Regions from separate parts of the Streptomyces sp. NPDC028419 genome, predicted to be linked through region 3. Evidence: riboswitches for the same ligand, from Rfam matches in the RefSeq annotation. Region 3 holds a riboswitch; each other region holds the start of a gene.
The links. A riboswitch is a leader RNA that binds a small molecule or an ion and turns the genes downstream of it on or off. The one in region 3 is predicted to bind cyclic di-AMP.

Region 1 (5,174 bases), on a different contig from region 3:
CAGGCCGAATGGGGTCGAACGTCGGCCCGAGCATTCTGAGTGCCGTGAGAGACTGGTCTAGACAACCGTAAGAACCTGAAGGGCATCACCATGGCAGAGCGCCGCGTCAACGTCGGCTGGGCCGAGGGCCTGCACGCTCGTCCCGCCTCGATCTTCGTCCGGGCGACGACCGCTTCCGGCGTCCCGGTGACGATCTCCAAGGCCGACGGCAACCCGGTCAACGCCGCGTCCATGCTCGCGGTCCTGGGCCTGGGCGCCCAGGGCGGCGAGGAGATCATCCTCGCGTCCGACGCCGAGGGTGCGGACGCCGCGCTCGACCGCCTGGCGAAGCTGGTCGCCGAGGGTCTCGAGGAGCTCCCCGAGACCGTCTGACCCCCGGGTCCGACCCCACGCACCACACACGGCGGAGCCGTGGCCCCCGCATTCCGGGAGCCACGGCTCCGCTGCTTTTTCGCAGGGTGCGGAATTCTCCGTACCGGAAATAGCGGGCCGTACTCGACCGCAGGAATATCCTCCCCATCCTTCCTATCCGGGAATTGTTAAAGTCGGCCGCTCGCCGTGTTTACGGCAGGTTGCGAAGTCCTCACGCGCAGCCGGTGCGCCCCCGCCGCCCGACCGGCGTGCGCCGCGGTGAGCGCGCGCGCCCGCTCCGCGTCGCCGCGCGCCACCGCGTCCACGATCGCGCCGTGCTCCGCCCAGGAGTCCACGGGCCGCGCCGGGGCGTCCACGGCGTACATCCAGGTGATCTTGTGCCGCATCTGCGTCAGCAGTGCGATCAGCCCGGGACTGTCGGAGGCCTGGGTGAGCGTCTCGTGGAACCACCCCCCGAGCGCCCGTAGATCCTCCCCCTGGCCCCTCCTGGCCCGTTCCTGGCCCAACCTGACCAGCCCGCGCAGCACCTTGAGGTGCGCCTCGCTGCGCCGCCGGGCGGCCCGGGCCGCCGCGAGGGGCTCCAGCAGCGTCCGGACCTCCAGGAGGTCGGCCGCCTCCTGCGCGGTCGGCTCGGCGACGCAGGCGCCCGCGTGCCGGCGCGTGGTGACGAAGCCCTCGGACTCCAGGGTGCGCAGGGCCTCGCGGACGGGGACGCGGGAGACTCCGTAGCGGCGGGCGAGCAGCTCCTCGGTGAGCCGTGCGCCCGGGCCGAAGACCCCGGAGACGATGTCGTCGCGGATCGCCGTACATACCGCGTGCGCGGGAATTCGCAAGACCGGACCTCCACCGAATACCGTTTCCGCAGATTCCATTTCGCGACTCTATTGCAACACGCGATATTTTCCGAGGACGGGCGGAAATGAGCGGCCGGTGGACGCTCCCCGTCGCGCCCGCCGCCGCACAGCACGAAGGCCCCGGCTCGGGGAGCCGGGGCCTTCGGGAAGCTGCTGTGCGGGCGGGGTCAGATCGCGACGCCGCGGGCCCGCAGGTAGGTCAGCGGGTTGATGTCCGAGCCGTAGGACGGGCCGGTGCGGGCCTCGAAGTGCAGGTGCGCGCCGCTGACGTTGCCGGTGTCGCCCGACAGGCCGATCTGCTGCCCGGCGGTGACCTGCTCGCCGGCCGAGACGCTGAGGCTGGAGAGGTGCGCGTACTGGGTGTACGTACCGTCGTTGTGCTTGATGACGATGTTGTTGCCGTACGCGCCGCCGTTGCCGGCCTCGACGATGACGCCCGCACCCACGGCGCGGACGACGTTGCCCACGCCCGCGTGGAAGTCGATGCCGGTGTGGCTGCCGGAGGACCACATGCTGCCGCCCGCACCGTACTGGGTGCTGACGTACGAGCCCTCGAGCGGCAGGACGAAGGTGTTGAGGCGCTTGCGCTCCTCTTCACGGTCCGCGCGCTCCTTGGCCTCGCGCTCGGCCTTGGCCTTCGCCTCGGCCATCCGCCGGGCCTCGGCGGCCTTCGTCTTGGCCTCGGCCTCGGCCTGCGCCTTGAGGGCGGCCGTGTCGGCGGCGTTGCGCTGGGCGTCGGCCTGCGCCTCGATGTCGCCGGCGAGGTCGTCGGCGACGACGACGGCCTTCATGCCGGAGTCCTGGGGAGTGCTGCTGCTGTGGTTGTCCGCGGCGAAGGCCGGGGCAGCGAGGGAGGCCGCGACGCCGGTGGCGGCGAGGGCGGCTATACCGGCGACGCCTGCGGTCTTCCGGCTCAGACGGCTGGAACCACGGTGCTTGCCGGAAGAGGCACGACTGCTGCCGAACGCCATGAAGGGGTTGATCCTTTCCTTCCCTCTCGCCTACCGGGTTAGCTGACGGGTTCGGAGCAGGAAGGTCTCCTACGGGCCCCCTCTTGCGAGGTGGTCCGATTCACCCCAGGGACTGTGGGTCCCCGGCTCCCCAGGCTCGCGCCTGACGGGGACTCGGCGATCGCTGTCCGGTGCCGCGAGTGCGGCTGTGACAACTGACGGACAGCACGGCCGACGCTAGGCGGATCATCAGGCAATCACCAAACACACGAGCCCCATTGTTACCTACGTCACGCGACATAGAAGCAACCTCTCCACCAAACGGACAAAAGGGGTTCCGGTGGACGAGCCACCGAAACCCCTTGCGGGACGCCGTCAGTTCACGTCCCGTTCGTCCTGTACGGCCCGTTCGGTCCGCCCAGTCGCTCGGTCCGCCCGGTCCGTTCGACCTCAGTTGGCGACGACGCTCACGTCGCCGATGCCGAGCGCGCGCACCGGCGCCTCGATCTGGGCGGCGTCACCGACCAGCACCGTGACGAGCCGGTCCACCGGGAAGGCGTTGACGACGGCCGAGGTGGCCTCCACCGTGCCCGTCTCGGCCAGCCGCGCGTACAACTGCGCCTGGTAGTCGTCCGGCAGCTCCTGCTCGACCTGGTCGGCCAGGGTGCCGGCGACGGACGCGGCCGTCTCGAACTTGAGCGGCGCCACGCCCACCAGGTTCTGCACCGCCACGTCGCGCTCGGCGTCGGTCAGTCCGCCCTCGGCGAGGGTGCGCAGCACCTTCCAGAGGTCGTCCAGCGCCGGACCCGTGTTCGGGGTGTCCACCGAACCGCTGATGGCGAGCATCGACGCGCCGGTGCCGTCCGCGGTGGACCGCAGCACCTGCCCGAAGGCGCGCACGCCGTAGGTGTAGCCCTTCTCCTCGCGCAGGACCTTGTCCAGACGGGAGGTCAGGGTGCCGCCCAGGCAGTACGTGCCGAGCACCTGGGCCGCCCAGACCCGGTCGTGCCGGTCCCCGCCGATCCGCCCGATCAGCAACTGCGTCTGGACCGCGCCCGGCCGGTCCACGATGACCACGCGGCCCGTGTCGTCCGCGGTGACCGCCGGCACCGGGAGCGGCGCGGCGGTGCCGCCCGTCCAGGTGCCCAGGGTGTCCGCCAGGACGGCGTCCAGGTCGATGCCGGTCAGGTCGCCGACCACCACCGCGGTGGCCGTCGCCGGGCGCACGTGGGCCTCGTAGAAGGCGCGCACGGCCGCCGAGTCGATCCGGGCCACCGTCTCCTCGGTGCCCTGGCGCGGGCGGGACATCCGCAGCGTGGCCGGGAACAGCTCCTGGGAGAGCTGCTTGGCGGCCCGGCGCTGCGGGTTGGCCAGCTCGTGCGGGATCTCGTCGAGCCGGTTGCGCACCAGGCGGTCGACCTCGGAGTCGGCGAAGGCGGGGGCGCGCAGCGCCTCGGCGAGCAGCCCCAGGGCCTTGGCCAGGCGGGAGGCCGGGACCTCCAGGGAGACCCGGATGCCGGGGTGGTCGGCGTGCGCGTCGAGGGTGGCGCCGCAGCGCTCCAGCTCGGCCGCGAACTCCTCGGCGGAGTGCTTGTCGGTGCCCTCGGAGAGCGCGCGGGCCATGATCGTGGCCACGCCGTCCAGGCCGGCCGGTTCGGCGTCCAGCGGGGCCGCGAGGTTGATCTCGACGGCCACCACCTGCTGGCCGGGCCGGTGGCACCGCAGCACGGTCAGGCCGGTGGCCAGCGCGCCGCGCTCGGGGGCCGGGAAGGCCCACGGCTTGGCCTCGCCGGGCTGCGGCTGGGGGTGGAAGGTCATCGTGACGGCTGCGGTGTCGCTCACTGCTCCGCCCCTTCGGTCTCGTCGTTCTCGGCGGCTTCCTCGGCGTCCTCGGCCGCGAGCGGCTCGTAGACGAGCACCGCGCGGTTGTCCGGGCGCAGTCGGGCCGCGGCCACGGCCTGCACCTCCTCGGCGGTGATGTCGAGGACGCGGCCGACGGCGGTGAGCGCCAGCTGCGGGTCGCCGAAGAGCACCGCGAAGCGGCACAGTTCGTCGGCGCGGCCGGCCACCGTGCTCAGCCGGTCCAGCCATTCGCGCTCCAGCTGGGCCTGCGCGCGCTCCATCTCCTCGGCCGTCGGGCCCTCGGCGGCGAACCGCGCGAGCTCCTCGTCGACGGCGGCCTCGATGTCGGGCACCTCGACCCCGCCGGAGGTCTTCACGTCCAGCCAGCCGAGCGAGGGGGCGCCGGCCAGGCGCAGCATGCCGAATCCGGCCGCCACGGCGCTCTGGTCACGGCGGACCAGGCGGTTGTGCAGCCGGGAGGACTCGCCGCCGCCCAGGATGGTCAGGGCCACGTCCGCCGCGTCGCAGTCGCGGGTGCCGTCGTGCGGGAGGCGGTAGGCGGCCATCAGCGCGCGGGCCGGGACCTGCTCGACGATCTCCTCGCGCAGCTGGCCGCCCATGGTGTCGGGCAGCGAGCCGTCGCGCGGCGGCTGCTTGCCGTCGTGGGCGGGGATGGTGCCGAAGTACTTCTCCACCCAGGCCAGCGTCTGCTCGGGGTCGATGTCCCCGACGACCGACAGCACCGCGTTGTTGGGCGCGTAGTAGGTGCGGAAGAAGGTCCGCGCGTCCTCCAGGGAGGCCGCGTCCAGGTCGGCCATCGAGCCGATCGGGGTGTGGTGGTACGGGTGGCCCTCGGGGTAGGCGAGCGCGGTCAGCCGCTCGAACGCCGTGCCGTAGGGGACGTTGTCGTAGCGCTGGCGGCGCTCGTTCTTGACGACGTCGCGCTGGTTCTCCATGGACTCGTCGTCCAGGGCGGCCAGCAGCGAGCCCATCCGGTCCGCCTCCAGCCACAGCGCGAGTTCCAGCTGGTGGGTCGGCATCGTCTCGAAATAGTTGGTGCGCTCGAAGCTGGTGGTGCCGTTGAGCGAACCGCCCGCGCCCTGCACCAGCTCGAAGTGGCCGTTCCCGGACACGCTCTTCGAACCCTGGAACATCA
Region 2 (5,174 bases), on a different contig from region 3:
AGCGCTACGAACTGCACGCGCGCCACCTCAACCACCAGCTGCCGCGGATGCTCCACACCATCGGCTTCGACAAGGTCTACGAGCGGGCCGAGGGCGCCCACTTCTGGGACGCCGAGGGCAACGACTACCTCGACATGCTGGCGGGCTTCGGCGTGATGGGGCTGGGCCGCCACCACCCGGTCGTCCGGCAGGCGCTGCACGACGTGCTCGACGCGCAGCTCGCCGACCTCACCCGCTTCGACTGCCAGCCGCTGCCCGGGCTGCTGGCGGAGAAGCTGCTGTCGTACAGCCCCCACCTGGACCGGGTCTTCTTCGGCAACAGCGGCACCGAGGCCGTGGAGACGGCGCTCAAGTTCGCGCGCTTCGCCACGGGCCGGCCCAGGATCCTGTACTGCGACCACGCCTTCCACGGGCTCACCACCGGCGCGCTGTCGGTGAACGGGGAGGCGGGCTTCCGGGACGGGTTCGCCCCCCTACTGCCCGATACGAAGATCGCGCTCGGGGATCTGGCGGCCCTGGAGCGCGAGCTGGCGCGCGGTGACGTGGCCGCCTTCGTCGTCGAACCGATCCAGGGCAAGGGGGTCCTCCAGGCCCCGCCCGGCTTCCTGCGCGCCGCGCAGGAGCTGCTGCACCGGCACCAGGCGCTGCTCATCGCGGACGAGGTGCAGACCGGCCTCGGCCGGACCGGGGAGTTCTACGCCTACCAGCACGAGGCGGGGGTGGAGCCGGACCTGGTCTGCGTGGCCAAGGCGCTGTCGGGCGGCTACGTGCCGGTCGGGGCGACCCTGGGCAAGGACTGGATCTTCAAGAAGGTCTACTCGTCCATGGACCGGGTGCTCGTGCACTCGGCCAGCTTCGGTGCCAACGCGCAGGCGATGGCGGCCGGGCTCGCGGTGCTCTCCGTCATGGAGAACGAGTCGGTGGTGGCGAACGCCCGCGCCATGGGCGACCTGCTGCGCGGGCGGCTCGCGGCGATGGTGGACGAGTACGAGCTGCTGCACGAGGTGCGCGGCCGGGGGCTGATGATCGGCATCGAGTTCGGCCGCCCGTCCTCGCTCGGGCTGCGCAGCCGGTGGACCATGCTCCAGGCCGCCCGCAAGGGGCTCTTCGCGCAGATGGTCGTCGTACCGCTGCTCCAGAAGCACCGGATCCTGACCCAGGTCTCCGGCGACCACCTGGAGGTGATCAAGCTGATCCCGCCGCTGATCGTGGACGAGGCGGACGTGGACCGCTTCGTGGGCGCCTTCCGGGAGGTCATGGACGACGCCCACGGCGGGGGCTCCTTGATGTGGGACTTCGGCAGGACCCTGGTCAAGCAGGCCGTCGCGAACCGCTGACGGCCCGGCCGGGCCCGGCCGGTCAGGCGGGTCGGGCCGGTCGATCGAGGTAGTGGTCGCGCAGCCGGTCGAGGGTCTCGGGCGTGAGCCCGAGGCCCTCGGCGAGGTAATGGTCGAGGCTGCCCCAGATCTCCTCCAGGGTGTCGAAGGCCGCGAGCAGGTACTCGGCGCGCGCGTCGAACAGCGGGGCGAGCAGCTCCATCACCTCGGGGGAGCGGGCCTCGGCGGACTCGCTGCTGCGACGCACCTTGTAGCGCCGGTGCGGGGCGTTCGACTCCAGGTAGTCCGCCACGATCGCCTCGCGCTCGACGCCGAGCGCGAGCAGGGTGATGGCGATCGACAGACCGGCCCGGTCCTTCCCGGCCGCGCAGTGCATCAGCACCGGCACCTCGCCCTGGACGAGCGCCTGGACGACCTGGCGGTGCTCCGCGGTGCGGTTCGTGACGATCTCCCGGTAGGAGTTGGCCATCCGCAGCGCGGCCTTGCCCTCGCCGAGGACCTGGCGCAGCTGGTCGAGGTCGCCGTCGCGCACCATCCGCCAGAACTCCGTACCGTCCGCCGGGTCGGAGAGCGGGAGGTTGACGTTGCGGACCCCGGGCAGCTCGACGTCCGGGCCTTCGAGCGCGTGATCCGCGGCGTTGCGGAAGTCGAAGATGGTGTGCAGCCCGAGCGAAGCGAGGAATTCCGTATCGGTTTCGGTGGCATGTGCCAGATGTCCGCTTCGGAAGACCTGTCCCGCTCTGACCCTCCGTCCGTCCGTGGTCGGGAGTCCGCCCACGTCACGGAAGTTGCGCACTCCGGTCAGCTCCGGCTCCGTGGACGGGGCCTGGGGTATCTGCTGGGTCACGGGGACTCCTCCGTATCGTCGCGGCATGTCCGAATTACACTAGTTGAGCGCAACTTGCCATAAGGGACGGGGAGATCGGATCGCCCCCGTGAGCAGGATCATACGGTCACCGTGAGTGTGTGATCACGAAAGTCGAATTGCCTTGTGGGGGCGGCCGTTGTCGTGGCGGATTCGACGGAGGGTGACCGGAATTCCGTCGATCCCTCACCCGGGCCTTTCCCGTGGGGAATTCGCGGCTTGTTCCGGGGGGCCGGACGGAATACCTTCGCGTCGACCCGGATGGACCGCCTAATCCTGCCACCATCCGAAACCGCACCCGACGATCCACACGCCCGGCAGGAGCGGGGGAACCAGGTAAGCCGCCGTCACCGGAATGGATCTTTTCCTCCGGACGGCTCGGGGTGAAGCCGTACGCGTACGGCCGGACATCTCCAGTCCGAACCCGACAGCTCACCTCGCAGGCGACGGAGAGGAATTCGCCATGCCCGCAAAGGGAAAGCACCGCCGCCCGAAGTCCAGCCCGATAGCCCGCGGACTCGTCGTCGCGGGCACCGGGAGCGCGGCGCTCGCGCTGCCGCTGATGGGTGCCACGGGCGCGCACGCCGCGACCGGCTCGACGGCCGCGACCGCTGCGACGGCCGGCCCGGCCACCGCTGTTGAGACCCAGGCGCCCCCGGCTCAGGCGCCGGCCGCCGCGTCGCCGACCTCCTCGGTCTACACCGTGGTCCCGGGCGACTACCTCTCGAAGATCGCCGCGGAGCGGCACCTGAGCGGCGGCTGGCAGCAGGTGTACGCGGACAACCGCGAGGCCGTCGGCTCCGACCCGTCGCTGATCCACCCGGGGCTGAAGCTGACCCTGGGGGCGCGGGCGCAGGAGCAGGCCCCGGCCCCGGCCGAGGAATCCGCTCCGGTCGAGGAATCCGCTCCGGCGGCGGACGCGGGCTCGGATGAGGGCGCGAGTGACGCGGGCGCGAGCGACGAGAGCGCGAGCGACGAGGGTACGGACGACGAGGGGACGAGCGGCAAGCCCGCGCAGGGCACCGGCAGCGGTACGGGCAAGGGCTCCGGTTCGGGCACCGCCTCCGCCTCCGGCTTCGCCGCTCCGGTCTCCGCCTCCATCACCACCCAGTACCGGGTGAGCGGCAGCATGTGGTCCAGCGGTCACCACACCGGTGTCGACTTCGCCGTGGGCACCGGCACCACCGTCCGCGCGGTCGGCGCGGGCACCGTGGTCTCCGCGGGCTGGGGCGGCGCGTACGGCAACGAGGTCGTCATCCGGCACGCGGACGGCCGCTACTCGCAGTACGGCCACCTGTCCCAGCTGTCGGTGTCGGCCGGCCAGAGCGTCGGCGGCGGCCAGAGCATCGGCCTGTCCGGCTCCACGGGCAACGTCACCGGCCCGCACCTGCACTTCGAGATCCGCACGGGCGCCGGCTACGGCACGGACATCGACCCGCTGGCCTACCTCCGCTCGAAGGGCGTGAACGTCTGATCGGCGACAGCCGTTCGGCACGAGGAGGGGCCGGGACCCGAGGGGGGGCCCGGCCCCTCTTTCCCGTACCCGCATGTCCCTGACACGGGTCTCACTTATTCCATACCCACCGGGTGGTATAGATCACGGTCCGTCAAGGGGTGGCTACGGTGGCGTAGGTCACGCCCTGGGGTGAAGGATGTCTTCTCGTGGCAGCGACGACAGCGATGACGACAAAGACGACGGCGAAGACGACGACGAAGACGAAGACGAAGGCAATGAAGACGGCATTCCAGGGCTTCGGCTCGTACGCGGCGATCGGGGACAGCTTCACCGAGGGCGTGGGGGACCCGGGCCCGGGGGAGATCTTCGTGGGCTGGGCCGACCGGCTCGCGGTGCTCCTGGCCGATCAGCGCGACGAGCACGACTTCCGGTACGCCAACCTCGCCGTGCGGGGCAAGCTCCTGGACCAGATCGTGGCGGAGCAGGTGCCGCGGGCCAAGGAGCTGGCGCCCGACCTGGTCACCTTCTGCGCCGGGGGCAACGACATCATCCGGCCCGGGAGCGACCCCGATGACGTGGCGGAGCGGTTCGAGGCGGCCCTGGCCGACCTCGTCGGGTCCGTCGGTCAGGTGATGATCACCACCGGCTTCGACACCCGTGGCGTGCCGGTGCTCAAGCACATCCGCGGCAAGGTGGCGACGTACTCGGCGCACGTGCGGTCCATCGCCGACCGGTACGGATGCCCGGTGCTCGACCTGTGGTCGCTGAAGTCCGTCCAGGACCGGCGGGCGTGGGACGACGACCGGCTGCACCTCTCGCCCGAGGGACACACCCGGGTCGCGCTGCGCGCCGCCCAGGTGCTGGGGCTGGACGTGCCCGCCGACCCGGACCAGCCGTGGCCCCCGCAGCAGCCGCGCGGCTCGGCCGAGGTGACCCGGGACAACATCCAGTGGGCGCGGGAGTACCTCGTGCCGTGGATCGGCCGGCGCCTGCGCGGCGAGTCCTCCGGTGACCACATGGAGGCGAAGCGGCCGGACCTGCTGCCGCTGTAACGGGGCCGGCCGGGGGACAGGAGGCCGACGGGCGGGAAGCGGAATCCTTCGGGGCCGGTGCGCGTTGGCATGGTGGTACTACGTACGACCCGCCCTGCCCACTTCCTCTCTGGAGGCGCCTTGACCGGCTCCGGCCCCGGCTCCCGTCCCTTGCGTCCACGGCTGCGCGCCATGCGGCCCGAAGCCTTCGGCGCGGATCCGTCCGGCGCTCGGCTGGAGCGGATCCTGCGCTCGCCGAACTTCGCCGACGGCGTCTTCCAGAATCCGGTCGGGGCCAGGACCAGGCCCTCCGGCTCGATGCTGGAGTTCGCCAAGATCTACTTCCACAAGGAGCAGCGCGTCCGGCGCAATCCCGGCGCGCCGGTCCCGGTGCATCCGACCACGCTGGCCGACCTGGCGAAGCCGCCGGTCAGCGGCCTGCGGCTGACCTGGATGGGGCACTCCAGCGTCCTCGCGGAGATCGA
Region 3 (5,174 bases):
GGCGGGCTCTCCGCGCGGCTGCGCAAGCGGCTCGACGCCACCATCGAGGCCTGCGCGGCGGGCGATCCGCCGGCCGTCGTGGCGGCCGACGGGGAGGTCACCTACCGGTTCGGCGAGGACGCCCTGGTCACCCTGAGCCCCGGCCCCGCGCAGGCGATCACCACCGCCGACCAGGCCGTATGCAGCTGCCTCCTGAGCCCCCGCTGCCTCCACCGCACCGCCGCCCTCGCGGTGTCCCCGATCGCCGAGCCACCGCAGAGCGACCCGGCGGCCGTCCCGGAGCCCGAGCCGGCATCCGACCCGGAGCGTGCCCGCGGCCCGGCGACCACCGCCCCCGCCGAGCCGGAAGCGGGGACCGGGCCCGCGACCGACGGCGCGCCGCCGATCCCGCACCCGTCCCCCGAGCAGCTGGCCGCCGCCGCGGCCCTGTGGGAGGCGGCCGCCGCCGCGCTGGCGGCGGGAGTGCCCGCGGGCGGCGCCGTCGTACAGGCCGAGCTGCTGCGGGCCGCGCACACCGCGCGCCTGGCGGGCCTGCCACACGCCGAGGCGGCCGCCCTCCGGGTGGTGCGCGGGCTGCGCGCCGCCCGCGACCGCAGCGCCGCCCAGCGGCTGACCGAGCTGACGGGGGCCTTTCGCGAGCTGTTGCACACCGCCGCGCTCCCGTCCCCCGGCGGCTCCCGGCGCGCCTACCGGTCCGGCGGCAGCCTGCGCGTGTACGGCCTCTGCCGGGAGCCGGTGCTCTCGGCCACCGGACACGCGGGCGTGGTCACGCACCTCGTCGACGCCGATGGCGACCGGTTCACCCTCGCCGACGTCCGCCCCGGCGGGATCGGGCGGGCCCGGGGCGCCGCGAGCGCCTCCGTGTCCCTCGGCGGCGCCGTCCTCGACCACGCCGGCCTGGCCCGGGGCGCACTGCACGTGGTCGGGGCGACCGTGTCCGACGACGGCCGCCTCGGGTCGGGCCGGGGCGTACGGGCGACGCCGCTGCACGGGATCGACTGGAGCGAGGGACCGGCCGCCGCGCTCTTCGCCCGCCCGGCGGCCGAGGCCGTGGCGCGGGCCCTGGCCGATCCGGCAGCCGACCCGGGCCTGCTCGGATGCGACGTGCTGGTGGTGGCCGCGGCCGGCGACCGGCTGCTGGTCCGCGAAGTGGCGTCCGACGGCGCGGTACGTCCCGGCGCACCGCTGATCGCCCTGGTCCCCGCCCACCCGCATCCGGACCTGGCGCACACCGCGAACCTCCGCCGTCTGGCGGAGCGCCCCGGGCTGGCGCTGCGCGTGCTCGGCCGCCCCGACCCGGACCGGAGCGCGACCCTGCGCCCCCTGGCCGTCGGTCCGGTGCCGGGCTCGGCGTACACCCTGCGGCTGCCGCCGCAGTGGCTGGGCCGGGCCGACCTCGGCTACGACCTGCTCCAGGGGTCCCACCTCCCGGCCGGGGCCGGCGCGCCCGAACTGGCCGACGTACGCGACCGGGAGCCGGTACCGGACGCGCTGGGCGGGTCACCGCTGTGGCGGGTGCAACGGCTGTTGGAATCCGGGGTGGCGGGGGGCCGTCGGGCGGTGGCGGAGGCGGCGCGCGGTGAGTTCGCGCCGAACGGCGGTCGGGGGCCGCTGCGCCGGGCCGGCTTCGCGGGGGCCGAGGAGTTGGCCGCCGCGCTGACCGCCGAGGCCGACCGGCGGTCCCGGGACGTCTTCGGTCGTCTCGTCGATCCCGGCGCCGACCGCTACGCGTGGGCCTGGCTGGCCGCGGCCACCCATCTGCACGCCGCGCGGCGGTCGTTGGCGGCCGCGTCCTGGTCCGCTCAGTAGGCGCCGTTCACGTTGTCGATCGAGCCGTAGCGGGCGGCGGCGTAGTTGCAGGCGGCGGTGATGTTCGCGACCGGGTCGTAGGAGTCGGTCGCGGTACCGGGCACGTGGTACGCCCGGAAGGTGGGGTCGATGACCTGGAGGAGGCCCTTCGAGGGGATGCCCGCCGCCGCGTTGGAGTCCCAGTTGTTGATGGCGAGGGGATTGCCCGAGGACTCGCGCAGGACGTTGCGGCGAATTCCGTCGTAGGTGCCCGGAATTCCGTGCTGGGCCATGATGTCCAGCGACTGCCGGATCCAGCCGTCGAGATTGTTGGCGTACAGGGTCGTGGAACGCACGGATCGGTCGGCCCGCGCGGTCGCGGCCCCCGCATCGCGCCCGGCCGCCACGGTCTTCTTCGCCGAACCCGCCGTCGTGGAAGCCGCCTTCGCCGGTCCGCCGAGCGTCAGTTCGGTTCCCGGACGGATCACGGACGGGTCGCTGCCGATCGCCGCACGGTTGTCCGCGTAGAGCTTCTTCCAGCCGCCGCTCACGGAATGCGATTGGGCGATCGTGGAAAGGGTGTCGCCCGCGACCACCGAATAGGTGGTGGACGCCGCGGCCCGCGCGGAGAGCGCGGGAGCGGTGGCGGCGACGGCGGGGGCCGCGGTCGTGGCGGCGGCCGGCTGTGCGGCATCGGCGCCGGAAGCGCTGATCAGGGGGAGGGCGAGGGCCATGCCGCCGGTGCCCGCGACGGCGAGCAGGCGGGCGAGGGGGCTGGTCTTGGGACGGCGGTGCTTGCCCGATGCGGACATGGCGAATTCCTCTCCGTCGCCTGCGAGGTGAGCTGTCGGGTTCGGACGGGAGCTGTCCGGCCGCACCGTGACGCGGCCCGCCTCCGGACATGCCGAGGCATGACGAGGACGTGCGTGTCAGCGGTGCGACTTCACCCCGAGCCGGGCCGGACGATGCGTCCGGACCAGCGGCCTACCTGGTTCCCCCGCTCCTGCCGTACGTGAGTGGGATGGGTTCCCGGGTAGCGGCAGGATTCGGCGTTCCACCCGGATTGCGGTGACCGTAGAGGAGAGAAGAGGAGGGGAACAAGGGCTTGAATTCCGCGCAGTGATCGGTATATCGGAAACGGCCGGGAAATGGATCTCGCCCGGGCGGGTCGGGGAATGCCGCAATTCATTGCGGCGCCCGGAATCCAGCCTTCCGCTCCCCCCGCGGCGGGGGCCGCGACGGCCGCTCCCACGTGACTGACGTCACCGGCGAGCGGCCCGTACGGCATTCAAGGGCAAATCGCCCATTCAAGCTTCTTGGGGATTTCTTGCCGGGACGCGCGCCCGCCTACGCGGTGCGCTCCGCCAGCTCCTCCAGCCTGCGCAGCGTCTGACGCACCGAGGCGGCGCCGGCGGGCAGCAGCGGCAGCCGCACGTCGGGGGTGGGAATGCGCCCCTGCGCGTGCAGCACCCCCTTCAGGACCACCGGATTCGGCTCGGCGAACACGGCCGCCGACAGTCGGGCCAGCGCGTGCCCCAGCGCCCGCGCGCCGGACGCGTCCCCGGACCGCCAGGCCCGCACGAGCGCGGCGAAACGTTCCGTGGCCAGATGCGCCGAGGCCAGGATCGCGCCGCCCGCCCCGAGGGCGAGCAGGGGCGAGGCGTAGGCGTCGTCGCCCGCCAGGACCGTGAACCCGTCCGGCAGTGCGCCCAGCAGCTCCACCGTGTCCTGATCGATGCCGCCCACCGCGTACTTGACTCCCGCGACCCCCGGCAGCGCCCCGAGGGCCCGCAACGCCCCGGCGTCCAGCGGCTGACCGGTCCGGTAGGGGATGTGGTAGACGACCAGCGGTACGGGAGCGACCTCCGCGAGCCGCTCGAAGTGCGCCAGCACCCCCGCCGCCGAGGGCCGCACGAAGGACGGCACGGTCACCAGCGCGGCCCCCACCTCGGGCCACCGCCGCAGTCCCGCCAGCGCGACCTCGCTCGCCCGCGTGCTGCTGCCGCCCGCCCCGACGCTCAGGAACGCCCCGCGCTCGCGGCAGACCCGTGCGCACACCTCGGTCACCGCGTCGCGCTCCGCCGCGTCGAGGGAGGCGGCCTCGCCGGTCGTGCCGAGGGCGGTGATGCCGGTGGCGCCCGCCGCGAGCACCTCGTGGGCGAGCGACTCCAGGGCGTCCAGGGCGACCGCGCCGGACGCGTCGAAGGGGGTGACGAGCGGGACGTGCAGCCCCGCCAGCCCGTGGAGGCCGGGGAGCGGGGAGGGGTCGGGGAGCGGGGAAGGAGTGGGGAGGGCGGGAAGCGTGGAGGTGTCGCTCCGGGCCGTGTCCTGTGTGGTGTTCTGCGCCATGGGTACGAGGGTGGCCCGCCTCCGAGCCCCGGGTCCAGTTCGCATTTCCGTCCTGACCCGTAAGCTGAGCCGATGCTCGACGTACGCCGCCTGCGCCTGCTGCGCGAACTCGCCCGCCGCGGCACCATCGCCGCCGTCGCCGAGGCGCTGGCCTTCAGCGCCTCCGCCGTCTCCCAACAGCTCTCCGTCCTCGAACGCGAAGCGGGCCTGCCGCTCCTGGAGCGCACCGGCCGCCGGGTCCGGCTCACCCCCGCCGGCCAGCACCTGGTCGGGCACGCGGAAGCGGTGCTGGAACGCCTGGAACAGGCCGAGGCGGACCTCGCCGAGGCCCGCGACGGGCTGGCGGGAGCCCTGCGCGTCGGCGCCTTCCCGACCGCGACCCGGGCCATCGTCCCCGCCGCCCTGGTCACCCTCGCCCGGCGCCACCCGGCCCTGGAGGCGATGGTGTCCGAAACCGACCCCGCCGCCGTCGCCCACGCCCTGCGGGCCGGTGACCTGGACGTGGCGCTGGTCCACGAGTACGACTTCGTGCCCGCGCCCGTGGAACCGGGCCTGGAGACCGAGCCGCTGTGCCGGGAGGCGATGTACCTCGCGGAGCCGACCCCGCCGCCCGGCTCCCCGGCCCCGGACCACGCCCTCGGCCGGGGCGTCGCGCTGCGCGCCCACCGCGACGCGCCCTGGATCACCGCGACCCCGGGAACCCTCTGCCACGCCATGACCGTGCGCGCCTGCCAGGCCGCCGGGTTCACCCCGCGGGAGCGCCACCGGGTGGACGAGTTCGCGACCGTGCTCGCCCTGGTCGCGGCGGGGCAGGGGGTGGCCGTCGTACCGCAGCTCGGCGTGGCCGGATCCGCCGCGCCGGCGGGGGAAGCGGGCGCGCCGAGGGTGCCCGGGGTGCGCCTCACCCGGCTGCCGATGGAGCGGCGCACGAAGATCGCCTTCCGGAGCGGGGCCGCGGCGCACCCGGCCGTGGCCGCCTTCGCCGCGGCGCTGCGCGAGGCCGTACCGCCGGAGCTCGCGCCGCCGCCGGAGCCCGC

Region 1: it holds a riboswitch for cyclic di-AMP, as region 3 does, so the genes downstream of both, ACZ4UB_RS22745 (M23 family metallopeptidase) here and ACZ4UB_RS02515 (transglycosylase SLT domain-containing protein) in region 3, are expected to answer to the same signal.
Region 2: it holds a riboswitch for cyclic di-AMP, as region 3 does, so the genes downstream of both, ACZ4UB_RS36110 (M23 family metallopeptidase) here and ACZ4UB_RS02515 (transglycosylase SLT domain-containing protein) in region 3, are expected to answer to the same signal.

What each region holds. Positions count from the first base shown of each region.
Region 1 is NZ_JBVHUE010000019.1:146,762-151,935, reverse strand. Features, by position in the region: gene ACZ4UB_RS22755 (HPr family phosphocarrier protein) at 91-372, shown strand; gene ACZ4UB_RS22750 (GntR family transcriptional regulator) at 540-1,205, opposite strand; gene ACZ4UB_RS22745 (M23 family metallopeptidase) at 1,394-2,197, opposite strand; cyclic di-AMP (ydaO/yuaA leader) riboswitch at 2,210-2,366, opposite strand; gene ACZ4UB_RS22740 (M16 family metallopeptidase) at 2,627-3,994, opposite strand; gene ACZ4UB_RS22735 (M16 family metallopeptidase) at 4,015-5,174, opposite strand, start outside.
Region 2 is NZ_JBVHUE010000049.1:5,642-10,815, reverse strand. Features, by position in the region: gene ACZ4UB_RS36120 (aspartate aminotransferase family protein) at 1-1,337, shown strand, start outside; gene ACZ4UB_RS36115 (tyrosine-protein phosphatase) at 1,360-2,184, opposite strand; cyclic di-AMP (ydaO/yuaA leader) riboswitch at 2,504-2,663, shown strand; gene ACZ4UB_RS36110 (M23 family metallopeptidase) at 2,666-3,676, shown strand; gene ACZ4UB_RS36105 (SGNH/GDSL hydrolase family protein) at 3,934-4,710, shown strand; gene ACZ4UB_RS36100 (MBL fold metallo-hydrolase) at 4,882-5,174, shown strand, end outside.
Region 3 is NZ_JBVHUE010000002.1:28,336-33,509, forward strand. Features, by position in the region: gene ACZ4UB_RS02510 (hypothetical protein) at 1-1,809, shown strand, start outside; gene ACZ4UB_RS02515 (transglycosylase SLT domain-containing protein) at 1,803-2,600, opposite strand; cyclic di-AMP (ydaO/yuaA leader) riboswitch at 2,605-2,845, opposite strand; gene ACZ4UB_RS02520 (dihydrodipicolinate synthase family protein) at 3,136-4,137, opposite strand; gene ACZ4UB_RS02525 (LysR substrate-binding domain-containing protein) at 4,210-5,174, shown strand, end outside.